Regions from separate parts of the Streptomyces sp. NBC_01352 genome, predicted to be linked through region 3. Evidence: riboswitches for the same ligand, from Rfam matches in the RefSeq annotation. Region 3 holds a riboswitch; each other region holds the start of a gene.
The links. Region 3 has a riboswitch for cyclic di-AMP ahead of OG252_RS22210 (transglycosylase SLT domain-containing protein). Riboswitches for the same ligand answer to the same signal wherever they lie in the genome.

Region 1 (7,853 bases), 1.6 Mb from region 3:
GGCGGGGACGGCCACGACCAGCACCTGCACAGCGGCTACGACAGTGTGGCCTTCGTCTCCGAAGTGCCGCTCGACCCGCGCCGGTTGATGCAGTTCCTCGACAGCAGGCCCGAGGGGCTGTACCGGATCAAGGGCTACGTCGACTTCGGGCCGAACGACTCCGGGAACCGTTATGCAGTGCATGCCGTCGGGCGGTTCCTGCGTTTCTATCCGGAGCCCTGGACACCCGCCGAGGCCCGCCTCACCCAACTGGTGCTCATCGGCTCCGGTATCGACGCGTCCGCCCTCGGCAAAGAGCTTCAGGCGTGCAAGAGCGACGCCCCACACGCCGACGAGCACGGCATGTGGGGCGTTCTGCGCTACGTACAGGAGCCGGAGGAAGAGGCCCCGGAGGAGCCTTAGACCGGTCCGGCCACCACCGACACCGTCTTCGGCAGCGACACACCCGAGCCGTCGCGGCGCGGGTCCATCTCCGGGAGGTCGGCCGGGGTGCCGTTCTTCTGTGCCGCCTTCGCCGGGACGGGGCCCGCCCAGGCCAGGGACAGGCAGTCCTCGCCCTTGAGGAAGCGCTGGCAGCGGACGCCGCCGGTGGCCCGGCCCTTGCGCGGATATTGGTCGAACGGGGTCAGCTTGGCCGTCGTCTGGACGGAGTCGTCCAGGGTGCCGCGCGAGCCCGCGACCGTGAACACCACCGCGTCCGCGGCGGGATCGACGGCCGTGAAGGAGATCACCTTCGCGCCCTCGGTGAGCTTGATGCCTGTCATGCCGCCGGCCGGGCGGCCCTGGGGGCGGACCTGGGAGGCCTGGTAGCGCAGCAGTTGCGCGTCGTCCGTGATGAAGACCAGGTCCTCCTCGCCGGTGCGCAGCTCCACCGCGCCGACGATCCGGTCGCCCTCCTTGAGGGTGATGACCTCCAGCTCGCCCTTGTTGGTCGGATAGTCGGGCACCACGCGCTTGACGATGCCCTGAGCGGTGCCGATCGCCAGACCGGGTGAGGACTCGTCGAGCGTGGTCAGGCAGATCACCGTCTCGTCCCCCTCCAGGGAGACGAACTCCGCCACCGGGGCGCCGCCCGAGAGGTTCGGCGTGGCCGCGGTGTCCGGGAGCTGGGGCAGGTCGACGACGTTCACCCGCAGCAGGCGTCCGGAGGACGTGACCACGCCTACCTCGCCGCGCGCGGTGGCCGGCACCGCCGAGACGATCACGTCGTGCTTGGTGCGCCGGGCCTCGGCGTCCTCCGGGAACGGCTCGCCGTTCGCCGTACGGGCCAGCAGGCCCGTGGAGGACAGGAGCACGCGGCACGGGTCGTCGGCCACCTGGAGGGGCACGGCGGCCGCCGGGGAGCCCGCCGACTCCAGCAGGACCGTACGCCGCTCGGTGCCGAACTTCTTCGCCACCGCGGCGAGTTCGGCGGAGACCAGCTTGCGCAGCTCGGAGTCCGAGTCGAGGATCCGGGTCAGCTCCGCGATCTCCGCGTTCAGCCGCTCCTTCTCCGACTCCAGCTCGATGCGGTCGAACCTGGTGAGGCGGCGCAGCGGCGTGTCCAGGATGTACTGCGTCTGGATCTCGCTCAGCGAGAAGCGTTCGATCAGGCGCTGCTTGGCCTGCGCGGAGTTGTCGCTGGAGCGGATGAGGCGGATGACCTCGTCGATGTCCACCAGCGCGGTGAGCAGGCCCTCGACCAGGTGCAGACGGTCCCGCTTCTTGGTGCGGCGGAACTCGCTGCGGCGGCGCACGACCTCGAAGCGGTGGTCGAGGTAGACCTCCAGGAGCTCCTTGAGGCCGAGCGTGAGGGGCTGGCCGTCCACCAGCGCCACGTTGTTGACGCCGAAGGACTCCTCCATGGGCGTCAGCTTGTAGAGCTGCTCCAGGACGGCCTCCGGCACGAAGCCGTTCTTGATCTCGATGACCAGGCGCAGGCCGTGCGCCCGGTCGGTGAGGTCCTTGACGTCCGCGATGCCCTGCAGTTTCTTCGAGCCGACCAGGTCCTTGATCTTGGCGATGACCTTCTCGGGACCGACCGTGAAGGGCAGCTCGGTGACGATCAGGCCCTTGCGGCGCGCCGTCACGTTGTCAACGGCCACCGTCGCGCGGATCTTGAACGTGCCGCGGCCCGTCTCGTACGCGTCCCGGATGCCGGAGAGGCCGACGATCCGGCCGCCGGTGGGCAGGTCGGGGCCCGGGACGTGCCGCATCAGGGCTTCGAGGTCCGCGTTCGGGTAGCGGATCAGGTGACGGGCGGCCGCGATGACCTCGGCCAGGTTGTGCGGCGGCATGTTCGTGGCCATGCCGACCGCGATGCCCGAGGCCCCGTTGACCAGGAGGTTCGGGAAGGCGGCCGGCAGCGCCACCGGCTCCTGCTCCTGGCCGTCGTAGTTGGGGTTGAAGTCGACCGTGTCCTCGTCGATCGACTCGGTCATCAGGCTCGTCGCCTCGGCCTGGCGGCACTCGGTGTACCGCATGGCGGCCGGCGGGTCGTCATTGCCCAGCGAGCCGAAGTTGCCGTGGCCGTCGACCAGCGGGACGCGCATGGAGAAGGGCTGGGCCATGCGCACCAGGGCGTCGTAGATCGACGCGTCGCCGTGCGGGTGCAGCTTGCCCATGACCTCGCCGACGACCCGGGCGCACTTCACATAGCCGCGATCGGGGCGCAGGCCCATCTCGTTCATCTGGTAGACGATGCGGCGGTGCACCGGCTTGAGGCCGTCGCGGGCGTCCGGCAGGGCGCGGGAGTAGATGACCGAGTACGCGTACTCGAGGAAGGAGCCCTGCATCTCGTCGACGACGTCGATGTCGAGGATCTTCTCCTCGTACGAGTCGTCGGGCGGCGGGGTCTTCGTGCTGCGGCGGGCCATCGCTGCCGGCTCCTCCTGTTTCTGGTAGTTCGCCTACGGGACGCTCAGGTCGGTCTCGGGAACCCGATCGTGCTCAGCCCTTCGGGCCTCAGCGCGCTCGACCTCTCGACACCGCCGCGTCCCTTCGGCTCACTCGTGCTGAAGCGTGAACGGGATCTGACGCGGACCATTGTGGACCGCGGCACTGACAGTGCGGGCCAGGGCCCTCTGTCGGCTGCCCGGCCCGGAATGCGGGCGGGCGCCTGACCGCGGTTGCCCGCAGGCTACGCGATCTCGCTGACGGCGTACGTCGTCCGGGAACTTCGCCGACCGCCCGCACGCTGCATACAGTGGCAGGACCGGCAGGAAAACCGCGGTTTTCAGCGACCGCGACCGCGATCGAAGGGACGTACATGCCCATGGGTCACACGGCCACAGCCCAGGCAGGCTCCGGCGGACTGACAGCGACCGAGCACCGCCTGGCCAATGGCCTGCGCGTGGTGCTCTCCGAGGACCATCTGACCCCCGTCGCGGCGGTGTGCCTCTGGTACGACGTCGGCTCGCGCCACGAAGTCAAGGGGCGTACCGGCCTGGCTCACCTCTTCGAGCACCTTATGTTCCAGGGATCCGGCCAGGTCAAGGGCAACGGCCACTTCGAGCTGGTCCAGGGCGCCGGCGGCTCGCTCAACGGAACCACCAGCTTCGAGCGCACCAACTACTTCGAGACCATGCCCACCCACCAGCTGGAACTCGCCCTCTGGCTGGAGGCCGACCGCATGGGCTCGCTGCTGGCCGCCCTCGACGACGAGTCGATGGAGAACCAGCGGGACGTCGTCAAGAACGAGCGCCGGCAGCGCTACGACAACGTCCCGTACGGCACCGCCTTCGAGAAGCTCACCGCCCTCGCCTACCCGGAGGGCCACCCCTACCACCACACCCCGATCGGCTCGATGGCCGACCTGGACGCGGCCACCCTGGAGGACGCGCGCGCGTTCTTCCGCACGTACTACGCGCCGGGCAACGCCGTCCTGTCGGTCGTCGGCGACATCGACCCGGAGCAGACGCTCGCCTGGATCGAGAAGTACTTCGGATCCATCGCGTCGCACGACGGCAAGCCCGCGCCCCGCGACGGGTCGCTGCCCGAGATCATCGGTGAGCAGCTGCGCGAGATCGTCGAGGAAGAGGTCCCCGCGCGCGCGTTGATGGCCGCCTACCGGCTCCCGGAGGACGGCACGCGCGCGTGCGACGCGGTCGACCTGGCGCTCACCGTCCTCGGCGGCGGCGAGTCGTCCCGGCTCTACAACCGGCTCGTACGGCGTGACCGTACGGCGGTGGCGGCCGGCTTCGGTCTGCTGCGGCTGGCCGGGGCGCCCTCCCTGGGCTGGCTGGACGTGAAGACCTCCGGCGACGTCGAGGTGCCGGTCATCGAGGCCGCCATCGACGAGGAGCTCGCCCGGTTCGCCCAGGAGGGCCCCACGGCCGAGGAGATGGAGCGCGCCCAGGCCCAGTTGGAGCGCGAGTGGCTGGACCGGCTCGGCACGGTCGCGGGCCGAGCCGACGAACTGTGCCGGTACGCCGTCCTGTTCGGCGACCCGCAGCTCGCCCTGACCGCCGTACAGCGCGTCCTCGACGTGACGGCCGAGGAGGTACAGCAGATCGCCAAGGCCCGCCTGCGCCCCGACAACCGCGCGGTGCTCGTCTACGAGCCGATCTCCGGAGAACCTGCCGAGGACGCGGATCCCCCTGAAGACCCCGAGGCCGAGGCCACGGTCGAAGCCGGCGACAAGAACGAGGAGGCGGCCCGGTGACCGAGCTCGCCACGATGGAATTCCACCCCCAGCCCCAGGCCGGCGAGGCCAGGCCCTGGGCCTTCCCGGCGCCCGAGCGCGGCACGCTCGACAACGGCCTGACGGTCCTGCGCTGCCACCGCCCCGGCCAGCAGGTCGTCGCCGTGGAGGTGCTCCTGGACGCGCCCCTGGAGGCCGAACCGGCCGGTCTGGACGGCGTCGCCACGATCATGGCGCGGGCCTTCTCCGAGGGCACCGACAAGCACTCCGCCGAGGAGTTCGCCGCCGAGCTGGAGCGCTGCGGCGCCACCCTCGACTCGCACGCCGACCACCCCGGCGTCCGGCTCTCCCTCGAGGTCCCCGTCTCCCGCCTGGCCAAGGCGCTCGGCCTGCTCGCCGATGCCCTCAGGGCGCCCGCGTTCGCGGACAGCGAGATCGAACGTCTGGTCCGCAACCGCCTGGACGAGATCCCGCACGAGCTGGCCAACCCGTCCCGGCGTGCCGCCAAGGAGCTCTCCAAGGAGCTGTTCCCGGCCACCTCGCGCATGTCGCGCCCGCGCCAGGGCACCGAGGAGACGGTCGAGAAGATCGACTCCGCGGCCGTGCGCGGCTTCTACGAGAAGCACGTCCGCCCCGCCACCGCCACCGCCGTGGTCGTCGGCGACCTCACCGGCATCGACCTCGACGCGCTGCTCGGTGACACGCTCGGCTCCTGGACGGGCTCCTCGGCCGAGCTCCGTCCCGTGCCGCCGGTGACCGCCGACGACACCGGCCGGGTCGTCATCGTGGACCGCCCCGGCGCCGTCCAGACGCAGCTGCTGATCGGCCGTATCGGTCCCGACCGGCACGATCGCGTGTGGCCCGCCCAGGTGCTCGGCACCTACTGCCTGGGCGGCACCCTCACCTCCCGCCTGGACCGCGTCCTGCGCGAGGAGAAGGGCTACACCTACGGTGTGCGGGCGTTCGGTCAGGTCATGCGCTCCGCTCCGGACGGCACGGGTGCCGCGATGCTGGCGATCAGCGGCTCCGTCGACACCCCGAACACCGGCCCCGCCCTGGACGACCTGTGGACGGTGCTGCGCACCCTCGCCTCCGGAGGGCTCACCGACGCCGAGCGTGACGTCGCCGTGCAGAACCTCGTCGGAGTGGCGCCGCTGAAGTACGAGACGGCGGCGGCCGTGGCGAGCACGCTGGCCGACCAGGTCGAGCAGCACCTGCCGGACGACTTCCAGGCGACGCTCTATCAGCAACTCGCGGCGACGGGCACCGTCGAGGCCACCGCGGCGGTCGTGAGCGCCTTCCCGGTCGACCGTCTGGTGACCGTCCTCGTCGGGGACGCGGCGCAGATCAAGGAGCCCGTGGAGGCTCTCGGGATCGGCGAAGTCACCGTCGTTTCGGCGGAGTAGGCGCACGCGCGCGTGGCGAAGCGGGCCAACGCGCGTCCAGGGGCCCTGGTGACCCAAGAGTCACCAGGGCCCCCCTATGTCCGAATTGAGGGAGAGGTTGCCTGTCTGCCCTGTGGCATGCGCTACAAAAGCCGTGATCCGTTTGGGGTTTGAAACTTGGCGCGTTTAGCGTCATGCGGGCTGTCCGTCAGGCACCGCGCCGCATCCGCGGCACCGGGCAGCCATCGCCGAGTCCCCACATGGCGCGAGCCAGGGGAGCCGGGGACCCACACCACAAGTCCCTGGGGTGAATCGGACGCCCGCGCGCATCGCGAGGGGGCCCGTAGGAGACCTTCCTGCTCCGAACCCGTCAGCTAACCCGGTAGGCGAGAAGGAAGGAAAGGATCAGCCACTACATGGCGTTCACCTGCGCCACCGGGAAGCATCGTCGTCCCAGCCGGATGAAGCGCACCACCGCCCGTGCGGCGGGTGTCGCGGCCCTCACCACCACCGGTGTCGTCGGCACCCTGGCCGCCCCGGCGCTTGCCGCCGAATCCGCAGTCGAGCAGACCGGTTTCATCCCCGTCATCTCCACCGGCGACTCGATCGCCGACCAGATAGACGCCCAGGCCGCCGCCCAGAAGCAGGCCGCCGAGGAGGCCGAGGCCCAGCGGAAGGCCGCCGAGGAGGCCGCGCGCAAGAAGGCGGCCGCCCAGGCCAAGGAGGCGCGCGAGATCAAGGAGCGCGCCGCCCGCGAGGCCGAGCGCAAGCTCCTCAACTCCTACGTCGCACCGATCTCCGGCTCGTACGTCTCGACCGGCTACAAGACCGGCGGCGCCGTGTGGTCCTCCGGCAGCCACACCGGCGTCGACTTCCACGCCGCCAGCGGCACCTCCGTCCAGGCGGTCGGCTCCGGCACGGTCGTCGAGGCCGGCTGGGGCGGGTCGTACGGCAACAACATCGTGATCAAGATGAACGACGGCACGTACACCCAGTACGGCCACCTGTCGTCCATCGGTGTCTCCGTCGGCCAGACGGTCACCCCGGGGGAGCAGATAGGCCGCTCCGGCGCCACGGGCAACGTCACCGGGGCGCACCTGCACTTCGAGGCCCGCACGACCGCGGAGTACGGCTCGGACATCAACCCCGTCGCCTACCTCCGCTCGCACGGTGTGAACGTCTGACGCTCGCGCCCGCGAACGTCCCACGCGCGCGTTCCGGCACCGTCTGACGACAGACGGCTCCCGTCCCGAAGCCCCGGCTCCCCGAGCCGGGGCTTTCGGCGTTTCAGACGGCCGTCTGTCCAAAAAATATCCATGGATTCCGGTCCGCCATCGGAAATTCCCGCTGATTGCAATAGAGTCACTGAACACACGTCAATCGTCGACGTTTCACGGGGATTAAAGCGGAGGTCGGTCATGCGTATTCCGGCGCACTCGGTATGCACGGCGATCCGGGACGACATCGTCGCGGGTGTCTACGAGCGCGGCAGCCGGCTCACCGAGGAACTGCTCGCGCGCCGCTACGGCGTCTCGCGCGTCCCCGTCCGCGAGGCCCTGCGCACGCTGGAGGCGGAGGGCTTCGTCGTGACCCGGCGGCACGCCGGTGCGTGCGTCGCGGAACCCACCGAGCAGGAGGGTGCCGACCTGCTGGAGATGCGCATGCTCCTGGAGCCGCTCGGCGCCTCCCGGGCCGCCCAGCGGCGCACCGAGGCCCATCTCAAGGTGCTGCGCGGCCTGGTCCGGCTGGGCCAGGAGCGGGCCAGGCGGGGCAACAGCGAAGACCTGCGCTCCCTGGGGGGCTGGTTCCACGAGACGCTCGCGCAGGCCTCCGGCAGTGCCGCGATG
Region 2 (7,853 bases), 240 kb from region 3:
GATGACGTCGTCGGCGAGGTAGAGGGTGGCGCTGGAGACGGCGACCGCGAGGCCGGAGACGACAACGGCCCGGCCGGACGTGGCGGCGGCGAGTTCGACGACGGCCTGCGGGCTCAGCCTGCCCCCGGCGCGGGCCCGTTCCTCACGTTCGCGCTTGAGGTAGAAGAGCGTGTAGTCGACGCCGACCGCGAGGCCGATGAGCAGGATGACGTTGGTGCTGATGCCGTTGTCGGGGAAGACGTGCGAGGCCACCATCGTCAGGCCGACGGCCGCGGCGATCGAGGACAGGGCGAGCAGCAGCGGTACGAGGGCCATCGCCACGGAGCTGAAGACCAGCAGCAGGGTGATGAGGGTGACCGGCAGGGCGATCATCTCGGTGCGCGCGAGGTCGTCGCCGCGCAGCTTGTCGACGCCCTTGCTGATGGAAGGCGATCCGGTCTCCTCGACGCGCAGCCCGGGGTTGGCCTTCTGTACGGCCGCGGTCTGCTCGAGCAGCGGGTCGACGTGCTCCTTGCCCTCCAGCTCCGGGCCCTTCATGGTGACGGTGACCCGCACCGCCGTGCCGCCCGCGCCGCGCACCGGGTCGGTGACGGAGAGCACCTCGGGCAGCTTGCGCATCCGGGCGGCGACGTCGGCGGCGGCCGAGTCGGCCGCGACGATGTCGAGCTTTCCGGTGCCCGGCTTCGCGGTGATCAGGACGTGTTCGACGGGGCGCTGCTGTAACCCGCCCTCCGCGGCGATCGCCTCGCCGCGTCCCGCCTCGCCGATGCGGAAGTCCTCGGTGGTCGCCGCGTTGGTGCCGACGGTGATGCCGATACCGAGGCACAGGACGACGAACACGAACCAGCCGACGATGCCCCGCCAGGGGTGGGCGGCGCTCCAACGAGCCATGCGTACGGGAAGATTCTTCATGGCGTCCACCCTCTTCGTCGGGGGTGTGGCGCCGACAGCAGCGACCGGTTGAACTTGAGGTCCACCGACTGGTGGACCCTCGTCCGTTGAGTACGAGCGCTTCGCTTACGGGGGAGGGCCCGGAGGCGAGTGTGCCGCACGCACGCTCTCGAACCCGAGGAGTATCACGGGCTCGGGGTTCCGGTGTTGCCCGTGACGCGAGAGTGAGGCAGCCTTCCGATCGGCCGCCCCCTCACACCACCCGAGTAGCCCCCGCGAACGGCATCTCGCTGATCGGAGCGACCCGCACCGGCGCCGACGGATTGGGCGCGTGGACCATCTGGCCGTTGCCGATGTACATGCCGACGTGGCTGATGGCGGAGTAGAAGAACACCAGGTCGCCGGGGAGCAGTTCGGAGCGGGAGACGCGGGTGCCGGTGTCGATCTGGGCGTAGGTGGTGCGGGGGAGGGAGATGCCCGCGGAGCGGTACGCGGCTTGCATGAGGCCCGAGCAGTCGAAGGCGTCCGGGCCGGTCGCGCCCCAGACGTAGGGGCTGCCGAGCTTGGAGTAGGCGTACGAGACGGCGGCCGCGGCGCGGGAGTTGGGGGCCTGAGCGGTGGCTGAGCCGGGGGCCGTCAGGCCGTCCCGGGCGGTCGTCGACGAGCGGGAGGCGCGGGCCGCGTCCCCCTCGCCGAGCCCTGCGCGCTGCTCCGTGGGCAGCTGGGACAGCAGCTGTCGGGCCGCGCCCAGCTTGCCGTTGATCGTCTTCTTGTGGCGTTTCAGGTCCGCCTGGCGGGACTGCAGGGAGGCGAGCTCGATGTGTGCGGCGCCGCGCAGCTGCTCGATCTCCCGGAGCTGTTCGCGGACGCCGGCCACGGACGAGGCCTGGCGGCTGCCGGCCCGTTCGGCGAACTCGGCGCCGTCCAGGTACTGGTCGGGGTCGTCGGAGAGGGCGAGTTGCAGGGCGGGGTCGAGGCCGCCGTCGCGGTACTGGGCGGCGGCCATGGAACCCAGCGCGTCCCGGGCCGAGTTGAGGGTCTCCGTCCTGCGTGCCGCCTCGTCCCGCAGGTTGGACAGCCGCGACTGGGCCGCCTCCGCCTTCTCCTTCGCGCCGTTGTACTTCTCGGTGGCGACCTCCGCCTCCTGGTACAGCTTGTCCACCTTCGCCTTGACCTGCGCCGGCGTGAGCTGAGGCTCGGCGTGTCCGGTCCCGTCGAAGCCGGTCGCGGTCGCCGCGCCCGCGAGGGCGATCGTCGCCGCCGTCCGGGCCTTGGTGCCGCTGACCGAGCGTTGCCGGGGCTTGCGGTGCGCTGCCACGTGGACTGCACGTCCTTTCGTACGACTCGTACGACCGCCCTGTCCGTACGAACGCCAAGCGGAGCGGACGTACGGCCACCCGGGGGCGGTCACGCGTCCGGCGACGACCCGCACAGGGGGAGCGGACCGCCGCCGGACCTTCTCGGCGGTGGTGGCCGACTGCCGCCCCTGGTCCGGGCGGCGGTGGGGAGCCGGTCACCTGAGGGAGGACGCTAAACCTGAGTGTGACGGCGGGGTAACGCGATGTGCGGAAGTTCTCCGAGCTGACCACCGGGTGACCGTATGTGACCGTGATCCGCGGTCGGCCCCGTCGACTTCACGCAGAGCGATGACCGATGTGCCGAATCCGGACCAGTGAGGGCGGGCGGGTGCTATGGGCCGCATATATGCAAGATCTGCCACGGCGAGGCGAGGTGGGTGAGGCGAGGCAGGAACCGGGGCCGAGGTCGGGGTCGGGGCCGGGGTCGAAAGAGGCGGTTGGGACGGGGCGGTGTCGGAGGGCGCCCGGGGGTCTGATTAGGCTCCGGCCTCATGGACGTACTCATCCATCTCTTCGTCGGCCTGCACATCATCGGCATCGCCTCGCTGCTCGGCGGCTTCCTCACCCAGATGAAGGCGATGGGCCAGGGCACCGCCCGCTTCGTCCCGGCGATGCTGCACGGCGCGCTGACGATGCTGGTCACCGGCGTCGTCCTGGTCGGCCTCAACCAGGCCGACGACCAGTCCGTCAACAACATCAAGATCGGCGTGAAGCTGGCCCTGCTGATCGTGATCCTCGGGCTCGTCTACGTCCAGCGGGACGAGGAGACGGTGGACAAGCGGCTGTTCGGGCTGGTCGGCGCGCTGACCACGGCGAACATCTTCATCGCGGTGCTGTGGACCTGAGGAACCGGACGCCGGTCCGGGCCGAGGTCGCGCATCCTCGGCCTCTCCAAAGACCTTCGCGGCAAAGACCTTCGCGGCGACGGTCTGAGTAGTTCCGCTCATGACAACCCGCGCTCCGAGCGGGGAAACTCTGCCCATGCCCTTCAGACGATCAGCCGCCATGGCCGCCGCCGCAGCTTCCCTCATGGTGATCACCATGACCGCGTGCGGCAGCCAGAAGGGCGGGGCGGCCGATGAGGCCGGCTCCGCGCAGTCGGGCAGCCCGACGCCCTCCTACCCGCCCCCGCCGACGTGCGCGCAGCCGGCCGGGACACCCACCGCGCTGCCTTCCTCACCCGTTCCGAGCACGTCGAGCCCGGACGGAGGCCTGCCGGACGGGCCCGCCGACGCGCCCCCCAACTACGCCGACAACCACGCCTACCGCATGCAGGCGTCCCTGAGCGCGGAGCAGCAGGCCAGTGGGCAGGCGTCGGCCGAGCTCATCCTCACGGAGCTGGCGAAGGTCCGGAAGGAAGGCGGCTCCGGGGAGTTCGGCCGCTTCAGCGACCAGCGCGTGGAGGCGGCACTGCGGCGTGTCGGCTGCGGCGAGGAGCATGGCGTCTCCGTCGGGAACGGGTACTACGCCGTCTACACGGGCGTCGTGTGCGTGTCCGGGCGGGTGACGAAGGACGAGCTGACCGGCGAGGTGCACGGCGTCTACGCCGAGCCCCAGCCGGGAGCGGGGCCCTGTGTCGAGAACCAGGGAGGTCACTGACCAGGGCCCGCGCCCGCGGCCGGGCGGCGTCCGGTCAGGCCGGCCGCACCACGCTGTGGATCGACGACTCGCCGTCGTAGAAAATGGACTCCTCGCGGACGTACGCGCCCGGCTTCGGGGCGTGGATCATCATGCCGTTGCCGATGTAGAGGCCGACGTGGCTGATGTCGTCGTAGAAGAAGACCAGGTCACCGGGCTGGGCGGCGGAGACGGAGACCGTGGTGCCGGCCTTGACCTGGTCGTAGGTGACGCGCGGGATGTCGACGCCGGCGGCCTTCCAGGCGGCCTGGGTGAGGCCGGAGCAGTCGTAGGACTCGGGGCCGGTGGCGCCCCAGACGTACGGCTTGCCGATCTGGGCGCGGGCGAAGGCGAGCGCCTTCTCGGCCTTGGTGGCGTACGAGGCGTCCGTGGCGGTGGACGAGTCGGTGGTGGTGGAGGAGGAAGAGCTCGACGAGCCGCTGTCCGTCTCCTGCTGAGCCGCCGCCTCCTCCCGGGCCTTCTGCTCCGCCGCCTGCTGCCGCGCCAGCTCGGCCGCCTTGGCCGCGGCCTCCTGCTGCTTCTTCCGCTCGATCGCCGCGAGCCGGGCCTTCTCCTCGGCGGTCAGTTGCGACAGCAGCGCGCGGGCGTCGGCGAGCTTCGTCTGCACCGTCGCCTTGGCGGTCTTGAGCTCGCCCTGTGACTTGGTGAGCGTCTGAAGGCTCTCGGTGGCCTCCTGGCGCTTCTTCATCGTCTCGGACTGCTCGGTGACGTAGTCGTCGACCGCGCCCTTCTGGCGGTTGGTCAGCCGGCCCATCAGCTGGGTCTGGTCGAAGTAGTCCTGCGGGGAGTCCGCGAGCAGGAAGGTCGCCGTGTCGGGGGCGGAGGCGCCGGTCCGGTACTGGGCGGCGGCGAAGGTGCCGAGTTCCTCCCGCGCCTCGTTGAGGCTCTGGGTGCGCTGGGCGACGTCGTCGAGGAGGGTGTCGACGCGCTTGCGCTGCTTCGCGGTCTTCTCCTGGGCCGCGTTGTACTTGTCGGTCGCCGACTCCGCCTGCCGGTACAGGTCGTCGACCTTCTTCTCGACCTCTTCGAGGCTCGGTTTGTCGTCGGCCGACGGGGCGGCGTTGGCCGTCTGGGACAGCAGGGCCACGGAGGTGAGGGCGGCCGTGGCAAGGGCCGGGGTCCGTATGCCTGCTACGCGCGTGCCCGAAGGGCGCGACTTGCGGTGCGACGCCAAGGGAGGCGACTCCTTCCACGTTCCGCCTACCGAGTTAGCTGTCGGGTTCGGGCGGGTGGTTAGGAAGGTTTGCCCTACGGCCCTTCCCTGGAAGGGAGTTCGGGCCGATTCACCCCAAGGTCGGTGGGTCCCCGGCTCCGGGCGCGCGGCGGCGCGTCGGACTCGGCGGAGGCCGTGCGGCCCGGCGACGTTCGCCGGTGGGTGTCGTACGGCCTGTCCGGCACCGTAGCCAACTGGTGTGGCCCCTGTGAAGGTTGATGTTCGATATGCCCGATACATTTTCGTGACCTTGGGTCAGGACATGGCTCACCGTGGTCGATCCGGAGTGATCTGCCACGACTTGTGCGTATTTTCGCCGGAGTGATGACGTCCGCCCCCTTCGGGGCGCTAGCTTCCACCCAGCCGCGGTCCGGTGCCGTGGCTGGGGAAGAGGGGCACGGCCATGACGAAACGCAGGACACTCGTCGCCACGGGACTCGCGACAGGAGTCGCACTCGCCGCCACCGCGGGCGTCGCGCCCGCCAGCGCGGGCCAGGGAGGTCAGGCGGGCGGCAAACCGGTCGTCCGGGTGATCGCGACCGGCCTCGACAACCCGCGCCAGCTCTCCTACGACCACGGTCGGCTGTACGTCGCCGAGGCCGGCCGGGGCGGCAAGAAGTGCATCGGGGAGGGGCCCGAGGGCGAGACGTGCGTCGGACTCACCTCCGCGCTCACCAAGGTCTACTGGGACGGGGGCGCGTGGAAGCACCACAGGGTGGTGAAGGGGCTGCCCTCGGGCGCCGCCCCGGACGGCGGCTTCGCGACCGGCCTCGACGGTGTCTCCGCCCTGCACGGCAAGGTCTGGGGCGTCGAGACGTACGCCCCGCCGGAGGCCGGAGTCCCGACGGCCCCGCCCTGGAACACCCTCGGCAAGCTGCTGGACCTCGGGCACGGCAAGGCGAGGATCGCCGCGGACATCTCGGCCGTCGAGTTCCGGCACAACCCGCACAAGGCGTCGCTGGAGTCCAACCCGTACGCCGTCCTCGCCCTCCCCGACGGCCGCAAGATCGTCGCGGACGCGGCCGGAAACGACCTGGTCGTCGTCTCGCCCGGCGGCAGGGCCCGCCCCTTCACGGTCTTCCCGGACCACGACGGCAACGAGTCCGTCCCCACCTCCCTCGCCCTCGGCCCCGACGGCACGCTCTACGTCGGCGAGCTGAACGGCGAGGCCGCCAAGCCCACCGCGCGGGTGTGGAAGGTCGACCCCCGGACCGGCAAGATCCTCGGCTGGAAGTCCGGCTTCGGCTCCATCGGAGGCATCGCCTTCAACGACAAGGGCGACCTGTACGTCAGCCAGCTCTTCGCCGGCCGGGTGACGAAGGTCTCGCACGGCAAACGTACGAGCGTGAAGGTGCCGTTCCCGGCGGGCGTGGCCGTCGACCCGTACGACGGCAAGGTCTACGTCTCGGCCTGGTCGATCGCGGACCGGGACGGCACGATGCTGGAGGGCAGGAAGACACCGGGCGGCCAGCTCTGGAAGATCCTCGGCTTCTGAGCCCTGCGGGAGCCTTCCGGAGTCCTTGCGGAGTTCTTCCGGAGAACCCTTCGAACGGGGCGAAGTTCTTGGGGTGGCGGCGGGCTGTCAGTGGGGCGTCCTAGACTCGGAGAGCGATGAGCAGCCTCTTTGATGACAGCTTCCTGGCGAACCTCCAGGGCCCCCGGGCCCACGAGGAAGAACCCCCGCCGCCCGACGACGATCACGCACCGGAGCCCGTTCCGGACGATCTGTTCGGCGGGAAGTTCGACGTGCCGCCGGACCGGGACGCGTACTACCGCGACGGCGCCCCGCGCCCGGCGGTGGACCCGGCCGCGCTCCTGGACGGGCTGAACGAGAACCAGCGCGCCGCGGTCGTGCACCACGGCACCCCGCTGCTCATCGTGGCCGGCGCCGGCTCCGGCAAGACCCGCGTGCTCACCCACCGCATCGCCCACCTGCTCGGCGAGCGGCACGTGCATCCGGGCCAGATCCTCGCGATCACCTTCACCAACAAGGCCGCGGGCGAGATGAAGGAGCGCGTCGAGCACCTCGTCGGCCCGCGCGCGAACGCGATGTGGGTGATGACCTTCCACAGCGCGTGCGTGCGCATCCTGCGGCGCGAGAGCAAGAAGCTCGGCTTCACCTCGTCCTTCTCGATCTACGACGCCGCCGACTCCAAGCGCCTGATGGCCCTGGTCTGTCGCGACCTGGACCTCGACCCCAAGCGCTTCCCGCCGAAGTCCTTCAGCGCGAAGATCAGCAACCTGAAGAACGAGCTGATCGACGAGGAGGACTTCGCCGCCCAGGCCACCGACGGCTTCGAGAAGACGCTCGCCCAGGCCTACGCCATGTACCAGTCACGACTGCGCGAGGCGAACGCCCTCGACTTCGACGACCTGATCATGACGACGGTCAACCTGCTGCGCGCGTTCCCGGACGTCGCCGAGCACTACCGCCGCCGCTTCCGGCACGTCCTCGTCGACGAGTACCAGGACACCAACCACGCCCAGTACGCCCTGGTCCGGGAACTCGTCGGCACCTCCGAGCACCCGGTGGACGTCCCGCCCAGCGAGGACGACCTCCAGCCCGCCGAACTGTGCGTGGTGGGCGACGCCGACCAGTCGATCTACGCCTTCCGCGGCGCGACCATCCGCAACATCCTCCAGTTCGAGGAGGACTACCCGGACGCGACGACGATCCTCCTGGAGCAGAACTACCGCTCCACCCAGACGATCCTCACCGTCGCCAACGCCGTCATCGAGCGCAACGAGTCCCG
Region 3 (7,853 bases):
CGTCATCCCGACGATGCTCGGCCTGGCGCTGCTCTTCGCGCTGATGCTCGACACCCCGAAGGCGCGCAGCGCGTCCTTCGCCCGGCTGATGATCTTCCTGCCGTACGCGGTGCCCGGCATCATCGCCGCCCTCATGTGGGGCTTCCTCTACCTCCCGGCCGTCAGCCCCTTCTACTACCTGCTGGACAAGTTCGGCCTCCCGCAGCCGGACCTGTTCGACGGCGGCAATCTCTACCTGTCCTTCGCGAACATCGCGGTCTGGGGCGGCACCGGCTTCAACATGATCGTCATCTACACCGCGCTCAGGGCGATCCCGCCGGACATCTACGAGGCCGCGCGCATCGACGGCGCCTCCGACCTCAAGATCGCGCTCAGGATCAAGATCCCGATCGTCATGCCCTCCCTGGTGCTGACCTTCTTCTTCTCGGTGATCGCCACCCTCCAGGTCTTCACCGAGCCGATGGCGCTCAAGCCGCTGACCAACGGCCTCTCCACCACCTGGAGTCCGCTGATGGCCATCTACGACAGCGCCTTCCTGAAGTCCGACATCTACGGCGCGTCCGCCACCGCGGTGGTCCTGGCCCTGGCCACCTACCTCATCTCCTTCACCCTGCTGCGCGTCTCCGACCGCTACACCCGGGAGGACCGGGCATGACCCCCCTCACCCTCACCGCCGACACCACCGGCAAGCCCCCGGTCACAAGCCGTGCGCGGCGCACGGCCTGGGTCCCCACCCTCGTGCTGCTCCTCGGCGCGCTGTACTGCCTGGTCCCCATCGCCTGGGTGGTGATGGCGGCGACCAAGGACCGGTCGGAGCTGTTCTCCACCTTCACCTTCGCGCCCGGCACCGGCTTCTTCGACAACCTGAGCGAACTGACCGCCTACCGGGACGGCATCTACTGGACGTGGATGGGCAACTCCGCCCTCTACGCGGGCTTCGGTGCCCTGCTGTCCGCCGCGGTCTCGGCCGGCGGCGGCTACGCGCTGGGCCGGTTCGCCTTCCGGGGGCGGGAGTTCATCTTCAAGCTGATCCTGGCCGGCGTCCTGGTGCCCAGCATCGTGCTGACCGTCCCGCAGTACCTGCTGCTGTCGAAGATGGGCATGGCCGACTCGTACTGGTCGATGCTGCTGCCGTCCATCCTCTCCCCGTACGGCGTCTACCTGGTCCGCATCTACGCGGCCGCCGCGGTGCCCGCCGAACTCCTGGAGGCCGCCCGCATGGACGGCGCGAGCGAGTGGCGGATCTTCTCGCGGATCGCCGTACCGATGATGATGCCGGGCCTGATCACGGTGTTCCTCTTCCAGTTCGTCGCCATCTGGAACAACTTCCTGCTGCCGTACGTGATGCTGGCCGACGACACCAAGTTCCCGCTCACCCTCGGGCTCTACACGCTGCTCGCGCAGGGCGCCTCGCAGCCCGCTCTCTACACCCTGGTCATCACCGGATGTCTGCTGGCGATCATTCCGCTGATCGCGCTCTTCCTGGTGATCCAGCGGTTCTGGTCCCTGGACCTGCTGAGCGGTTCGGTCAAGGCCTGAGGCATCCGCCGACCCCACCGTCACGAACGAGGAACATGACCACCAGCGCCAACGGACGCCGCCGACCGCCCACCATCCACGACGTGGCGCGGGAGGCCGGCGTGTCACGGGGCACCGTCTCCCGCTTCCTGAACGGCGGCCACTACGTCTCCCCGGCCGCCCGCCGGGCCGTCGAGGCCGCCATCAGGAAGACCGGGTACGTGGTCAACCGGCATGCCCGCAGCCTGAGCACCGGACGCTCGGACTCGGTGGCCTTCCTGCTGACCGAGCCGCAGGAGAAGTTCTTCGAGGACCCCAACTTCAACGTACTGCTGCGGGGTTGCACCGAGCGCCTCGCCCAGCACGACATCCCGCTGCTGCTCATGCTGGCGGCGAGCGACGACGACCGGCGCCGGCTGACCCGGTACATCACCTCGGGCCACGTCGACGGCGTGCTGCTGGTCTCCAGCCACAGCGGAGACCCGGTCGCCGCCGAACTGCGCGACGCCGGCATCCCGTTGGTGGCCTGCGGCAAGCCGCTCGGTCTGGGCTCCAAGGTCAGCTATGTGGCGGCCGCCGACCGCGACGGCGCCCAGGAGATGGTCCGCCACCTCCTCGCCGGCGGCCGCCGCCGCATCGGCATGATCACCGGCCCGCTGGACACCCCGGGCGGTACCGACCGCCTGGCCGGCTACCGCGACGTGCTCGCCGAGGCGGAACTGCCCTACGACCCGGCGCTGGTGGTGGAGGGCGACTACCGCCGCACCGGCGGCGAGCAGGCCGCCCGTCGGCTGCTGGCGCAGGCGCCCGACATCGACGCGGTGTTCGTCGCCTCCGACCTCATGGCCGCCGGAGTCGTCAACGCCCTGCACCAGTCCGGCCGTTCGGTCCCCGATGACATCGCTGTCGGCGGCTTCGACGACTCGGCCGCGGCCACCGCCGTCACCCCGGCCCTCACCACCATGCGCCAGCCCTACGACCGCATCAGCGCCGAGATGGTCCGCATGCTGCTCGCGCAGATCGCGGGGGAGGACACAGCGGGAGTGATCCTGCCCACGGAACTGGTGGTACGGGACTCCGCGTGAGGGCGCCAACTGCCCTAACCGGAGCGCGTGTCAACGCATGTGAAGGCTGTAGCCGTCCGGTTCGCGTCGAGTCGATGCGGCGTTCCATCCGTATTCTCTGATCATGGCCGCACCCACCGCATATTCACTCATCGCCACCGACCTGGACGGAACGCTGCTCCGAGGCGACGACACGCTGTCCGACCGGTCGCTCGCCGCGCTCGCGCGGGTGGCGGCGGCCGGGGCCCGGCATCTGGTGGTGACCGGCCGCCCGGCGCCCAGAGTGCGGCCGCTCCTCGACGACCTGGGCAGCAAGGGGCTCGCGGTGTGCGGGCAGGGCGCGCAGGTGTACGACGCCGGCGCGGACCGTCTGCTGTGGTCGGTCACCCTGGACCGGGAGCTGGCCGAGACCGCGCTCGGCAAGATCGAGGCCGAGATCGGCCAGTTGTACGCGGCCGTCGACCAGGACGGCGTCGACGGGCTGACCCTCATCGAGCCCGGCTATCTGATGCCGCACCCGACCCTGCCCGCCGTCCGGGTCGGGCGGCGCGACGACCTGTGGAGCGCGCCCATCAGCAAGGTGCTGCTGCGCCATCCCGACCTGTCCGACGACGAGTTGGCGGCCACGGCGCGTTCGGTGGTGGGTTCCCTCGCCACGGTCACCATGTCGGGCCCCGGGACCGTCGAACTCCAGCCATGCGGCATCACCAAGGCGACGGGCCTCGCCCTGGCCGCCGACCATCTCGGGCTCGGCCCCGAACACACCATCGCCTTCGGGGACATGCCCAACGACATCCCCATGTTCGACTGGGCCGGCCACGGCGTCGCCATGGCCAACGCCCACCCCGAACTCAAGTGCGTGGCCGACGAGATCACCTTGTCCAACGAGGACGACGGCATCGCCGTCGTCCTCGAAAGACTGTTTCCTCAGCGGTAGTCGGGCTCAGTACGCCCCGAAGACGTTGTCGATCGAGCCGTACCGCGCGGCCGCGTAGTTGCAGGCGGCGGTGATGTTCGCGACCGGGTCGTACGGGTCCCACGACGTGCCCTCGACGTGGTACGCCTGGAAGGTCGGGTCGATGGTCTGGAGCAGGCCCTTGGAGGGGGTGCCCGCGGCGGCGTTGGAGTCCCAGTTGTTGATGGCCTGGGGGTTGCCGGACGACTCGCGGATGATGTTGCGGTAGATCCCGTCGTACGAGCCGGGGATGCCCTTCTGCGCCATGATGTCCATCGCCTCGCGGATCCAGCCGTCGAGGTTGTCCGCGTACGTCTTGGCGGAGGCCTGGGTGGCCTTGGCGACGGACTGGGCGGACTTCTTGGCGGACGTCGAGGCCTTGTCGGCCGTCGTGCCGGACTTCTTCGCCGTCTTGACCGTCAGCTCGACGTCCGGGTGGATCAGCCGGGGGTTGTCGCCGACGGCCTTGCGGTTGTCCTTGTACAGCTGGCGCCAGCCGCCGGGAGTGTCGTACTTGTCCGCGATGCCGTAGAGCGAGTCGCCCTTGACCGTGGTGTACGTGACGGACTTGACCTGTGCCGCGGCCGGCGCGGCGGCGGGGGCCTTGGCCGGCTGCGCGGCGCTCGCGGTGGTCGCGCCCAGGAGCGGGAGGGCGAGGGCGGCGACGCCTGTTCCGGCGGTGACGACGCCTCGGGTGAGCGGGTTGGTGCGGGTACGACGGTGCTTGCCTGCGGGCATGGCGCTGTTCCTCTCCGGCGCCTACGAGGTGAGCTGTCGGGTTCGGGCGGGAGCTGCCCGGCCGTACCGCCGTGAGGCGGCGCGACTTAACCCCTAGCCGTTCCGGCGTGATGTCCGGTGCGGCGCTTACCTGGGTCCCCCGCTCCTGCCGTGCGGTGTTGGTCGATGAGTGTTCTGTGGGCGGCGGCAGGATTAGGCGTCCGCCCGACAGGCCCGGAACGTATGCGAGAGCACATGGCCGAAACAAGTGGCTGATTCACACTTCAGGGCTATGACCTTGGTCTGAGGCATTTGGGGTGCTTGATCCTTTGCGGTTGCCAAGTCTCAACTGGCGCGAAAGGCAAGGCGAAACGCGGGCGTGCGGAGGTGTGGCCGCAGCCGGCCGCAAGTGACCCAACTCACGGGCGAGAACAAGGGTGGCCAAAACGGGCAATGAGCCCAACTCGTGGTCAACCGGCCGTCCGTGGAATCCGCTTCTCCCACGTCCGGTGGAAGACGACCTCGTCGCCGTCCGTGCAAATCACCTCGTTTGAGGTGGAAAAGTCCGTTCCGTCACAGCTGATCTCCGACCGTGTGCGGACCGTCGCCCGCCAGGCGAGCTCCGGCCGGTGCAGCTCGACCGTCCAGTCCGAGCGGGCCCGGGCCGACAGGGGGTCCGACTCGTTGATCGTGTACGTCTCCAGCGCGTCCTCGGTGAACTCCAGACCGTCGGGATACACGCGGGTGCCGCCGTAGCGCGGGTCGACCTCCAGTCGCCACTCACCCTTGGCCACATCGCGGACGACCAGCCGCTCGGGGCGCGGTTCGTCGAGCGTGACGGGGACGTTGACGCCGAGCGGCTCGGACTGCTCCGGTTCCTCGAACGCGATGCCGGAGGCGGACTCCCTTGTGCGCACCGGGAGTTCGAGGAAGCTGCCCTCCGGGTCCAGGGTGAAGCCGGCCGCCGAGTCGGGCTGCGGCCAGATCCACGGCCAGTACGCGGAGGAGACGGCCAGCCGGACGAGATGACCGGCCGGGAAGGCGTGCCCGATGCCGTTCAGCTCGAACTCCACGTCCTCGGTGACGCCCGGCTCCCACGGCACCGCCCGGTCCCGCCCCTGCCGCGCCGACAGGTTCAGTACGCCGCGGGTGACCAGCGTCGAGGCGCCGTCCGGGGCGACGTCGCACACCCGGGCGATCACCTGGCCGCGCGGCACCTCACAGGTCAGCCTGAGCCGCACCCTCGGCCGCCCCAACACCCAGGTCTCCTCGTCGGCTTGGAACTCGAAGCACACCGACCGCGCGTCCTCCTCCCGCTGGTCGGGCGGCAGGTCGGCGTCGTTCCCCAGGGGGAGGAAGCGGCCGGCGTCGACACCCGTGTGCTGCGGGGAGCGGACCAGGAGAGGGGTGCCCTCGAGGGCGTGCGAGACCATCGAGACGTTGGGGGAGGGCCAGGCGGGCTCGCCGACCCAGCGGCCGGGCAGGGTGTCGTAGACCGTGGCCGGGGGGTGGGAGTCGCTGACGTAGGCACGGAGCAGCGGCTCGCGCATCGCGCCCGATTCGACCCCTTTCAGCCAGTGGTCCCACCAGCGCAGGGTCTCCTGGAGGAAGCCGATCGCCGGGCCGGGCGGCAGACCGCGGTCGGGGTACTGGTGGGACCAGGGGCCGATCAGGCCGCGGACGCGGTCGGCGGGCAGGTGCTCGACGAGGTGGAGGACGGTGTCGCGGTACGGGTCGTGCCAGCCGCCGACCGCGAGGACGGCGGCGTCGATAGCGCCGTAGTCCTCGCGGACGCTGCCGTGCTGCCAGTAGCGGTCGCGGGTCTGGTGGTCGAGCCAGGTGTGGATGAGGGGGGCGACCTCCTCCAGGCGCTTGAGCCACATGTCCCGCCAGGCCTCGCCGACGTACCGCGGATCCGGCGGGCGGGAGACGAGGGCCAGCAGGGTGGCCGCCCAGGCGTGCATGTCCACCGCGAGGACGGAACCTCCCAGGTAGTGCACGTCGTTGTCATAGCGGTCGTCGGTGGAGCAGACGGTGACGACCGCCTTGAGCGGCTCGGGTGCGAGGGCCGCGATCCGGAGGGAGTCGAAGCCGCCCCAGGAGATGCCGAACATGCCGACCTTGCCGTCGCACCAGGGCTGGGCCGCGAGCCATCGGACGACCGCGACGCCGTCCGCCAGCTCGGTGGCCGAGTACGCGTCGCCCGGCATGCCCTGACTGTTGCCGTGTCCGCGTACGTCCACTCGTACGGAGGCGTACCCGTGGCCCGCGTACCAGGGATGGCGTTGCCAGTCGCGGGGTGCGGTCCAGTCGGTCAGGCGGTAGGGCAGGTATTCGAGGATCGCGGGTACTGGTTCGTCCGTGAGGGGGCGCCACACGCGCGCGTAGAGGAGCGTCCCGTCCGGGAGCGGGATGCGGAGGTCCTCGTGGGTCGTCTCGTAGGGGAAGGACGTACGGATGTGCATGAGCGTGACCCCGTGAGTTCAGTGGACCGGGTGCGTGGTGTCCGGGGCGAGGGCGGATTCGGCCGCGTGTGTGCGTCCGGTCGGGTGACGGCCGCCCGTCACGCACAGGACCGGGCCGAACTCCGGAGGCGGCCGGCTTCCGGGCTCGGTATCGACGGTGGTTCGCGACACGCTCCACCACTTCCATGTAAATCGGCAGATATCCATTCTTTTCAAGTGATCAAAAACATACCCGTCGTGATCCGATACCGCCCGGGCTGCACGGGCGGGCGCTAGCGGTGATCGAAACGTGACCGGATACGCTGACTTGAGTGATGGCAGCGACCTATCGACAAACCGTGTAATCGCCAGTAGACACAGCAGACAGGAGATCCCTCGTGACCGTCGTCGGGCCGTTCGGGCTGAGCGTGCGGGACCAGGCTCTGGAAGCCGATGTCCAGGCCGGATTGGCGGCTGTCGAGGAGGGACTGCTCGAAGCCACCAAGAGCGAGGTCCCCTTCATCACGGAGGCCGCCCAGCATCTGGTGCGGGCGGGCGGAAAGCGGTTCCGGCCGCTGCTGGTGATGCTGTCCGCCCAGTTCGGCGACCGTTACGCGCCGGGGATCGTGCCGTCGGCGGTGGTGGTGGAGCTGACCCACCTGGCGACGCTGTACCACGACGACGTGATGGACGAGGCCGAGGTCCGGCGCGGGGTCGCCAGCGCGAACGCCCGCTGGGGCAACTCGGTCGCGGTCCTCACCGGCGACTTCCTGTTCGCGCGCGCCTCGCACATCCTGGCCGACCTCGGGCCCGAGGCGGTCCGGGTCCAGTCGGAGGCGTTCGAGCGGCTGGTGACCGGGCAGATCCTGGAGACCGCCGGTCCCACCGACGGCCGTGACCCGGTCGAGCACTACCTCGACGTCCTCGGCGGCAAGACGGGATCGCTGGTGGCGGTGGCGTGCCGCTTCGGGGCGATGATGTCCGGCGCCGACGAGACGGTCGTCGACGTGCTGACCCAGTACGGCGAGCGGCTCGGCGTCGCCTTCCAACTCGCGGACGACGTCCTGGACATCGCCTCCGACTCCCACGAGTCCGGGAAGACGCCCGGGACGGATCTGCGCGAGGGCATCGCGACCCTGCCGGTCCTGCGGCTGC

Region 1: linked by a shared signal. The riboswitch ahead of OG252_RS15200 (M23 family metallopeptidase) and the one ahead of OG252_RS22210 (transglycosylase SLT domain-containing protein) in region 3 are both predicted to bind cyclic di-AMP.
Region 2: linked by a shared signal. The riboswitch ahead of OG252_RS21070 (C40 family peptidase) and the one ahead of OG252_RS22210 (transglycosylase SLT domain-containing protein) in region 3 are both predicted to bind cyclic di-AMP.

Annotation. Positions count from the first base shown of each region.
Region 1 covers NZ_CP108354.1:3,242,259-3,250,111, reverse strand. Annotated here, with positions in the region: gene OG252_RS15220 (CobW family GTP-binding protein) at 1-402, shown strand, start outside; gene OG252_RS15215 (DNA gyrase/topoisomerase IV subunit A) at 399-2,855, opposite strand; gene OG252_RS15210 (M16 family metallopeptidase) at 3,248-4,642, shown strand; gene OG252_RS15205 (M16 family metallopeptidase) at 4,639-6,027, shown strand; cyclic di-AMP (ydaO/yuaA leader) riboswitch at 6,243-6,409, shown strand; gene OG252_RS15200 (M23 family metallopeptidase) at 6,423-7,190, shown strand; gene OG252_RS15195 (GntR family transcriptional regulator) at 7,425-7,853, shown strand, end outside.
Region 2 covers NZ_CP108354.1:4,563,251-4,571,103, reverse strand. Annotated here, with positions in the region: gene OG252_RS21090 (MMPL family transporter) at 1-912, opposite strand, end outside; gene OG252_RS21085 (C40 family peptidase) at 1,145-2,209, opposite strand; gene OG252_RS21080 (hypothetical protein) at 2,741-3,094, shown strand; gene OG252_RS21075 (hypothetical protein) at 3,231-3,848, shown strand; gene OG252_RS21070 (C40 family peptidase) at 3,883-5,061, opposite strand; cyclic di-AMP (ydaO/yuaA leader) riboswitch at 5,070-5,239, opposite strand; gene OG252_RS21065 (ScyD/ScyE family protein) at 5,504-6,595, shown strand; gene pcrA (DNA helicase PcrA) at 6,712-7,853, shown strand, end outside.
Region 3 covers NZ_CP108354.1:4,804,127-4,811,979, reverse strand. Annotated here, with positions in the region: gene OG252_RS22230 (carbohydrate ABC transporter permease) at 1-655, shown strand, start outside; gene OG252_RS22225 (carbohydrate ABC transporter permease) at 652-1,539, shown strand; gene OG252_RS22220 (LacI family DNA-binding transcriptional regulator) at 1,575-2,603, shown strand; gene OG252_RS22215 (HAD family hydrolase) at 2,707-3,519, shown strand; gene OG252_RS22210 (transglycosylase SLT domain-containing protein) at 3,526-4,275, opposite strand; cyclic di-AMP (ydaO/yuaA leader) riboswitch at 4,281-4,449, opposite strand; gene OG252_RS22205 (CocE/NonD family hydrolase) at 4,725-6,719, opposite strand; gene OG252_RS22200 (polyprenyl synthetase family protein) at 7,097-7,853, shown strand, end outside.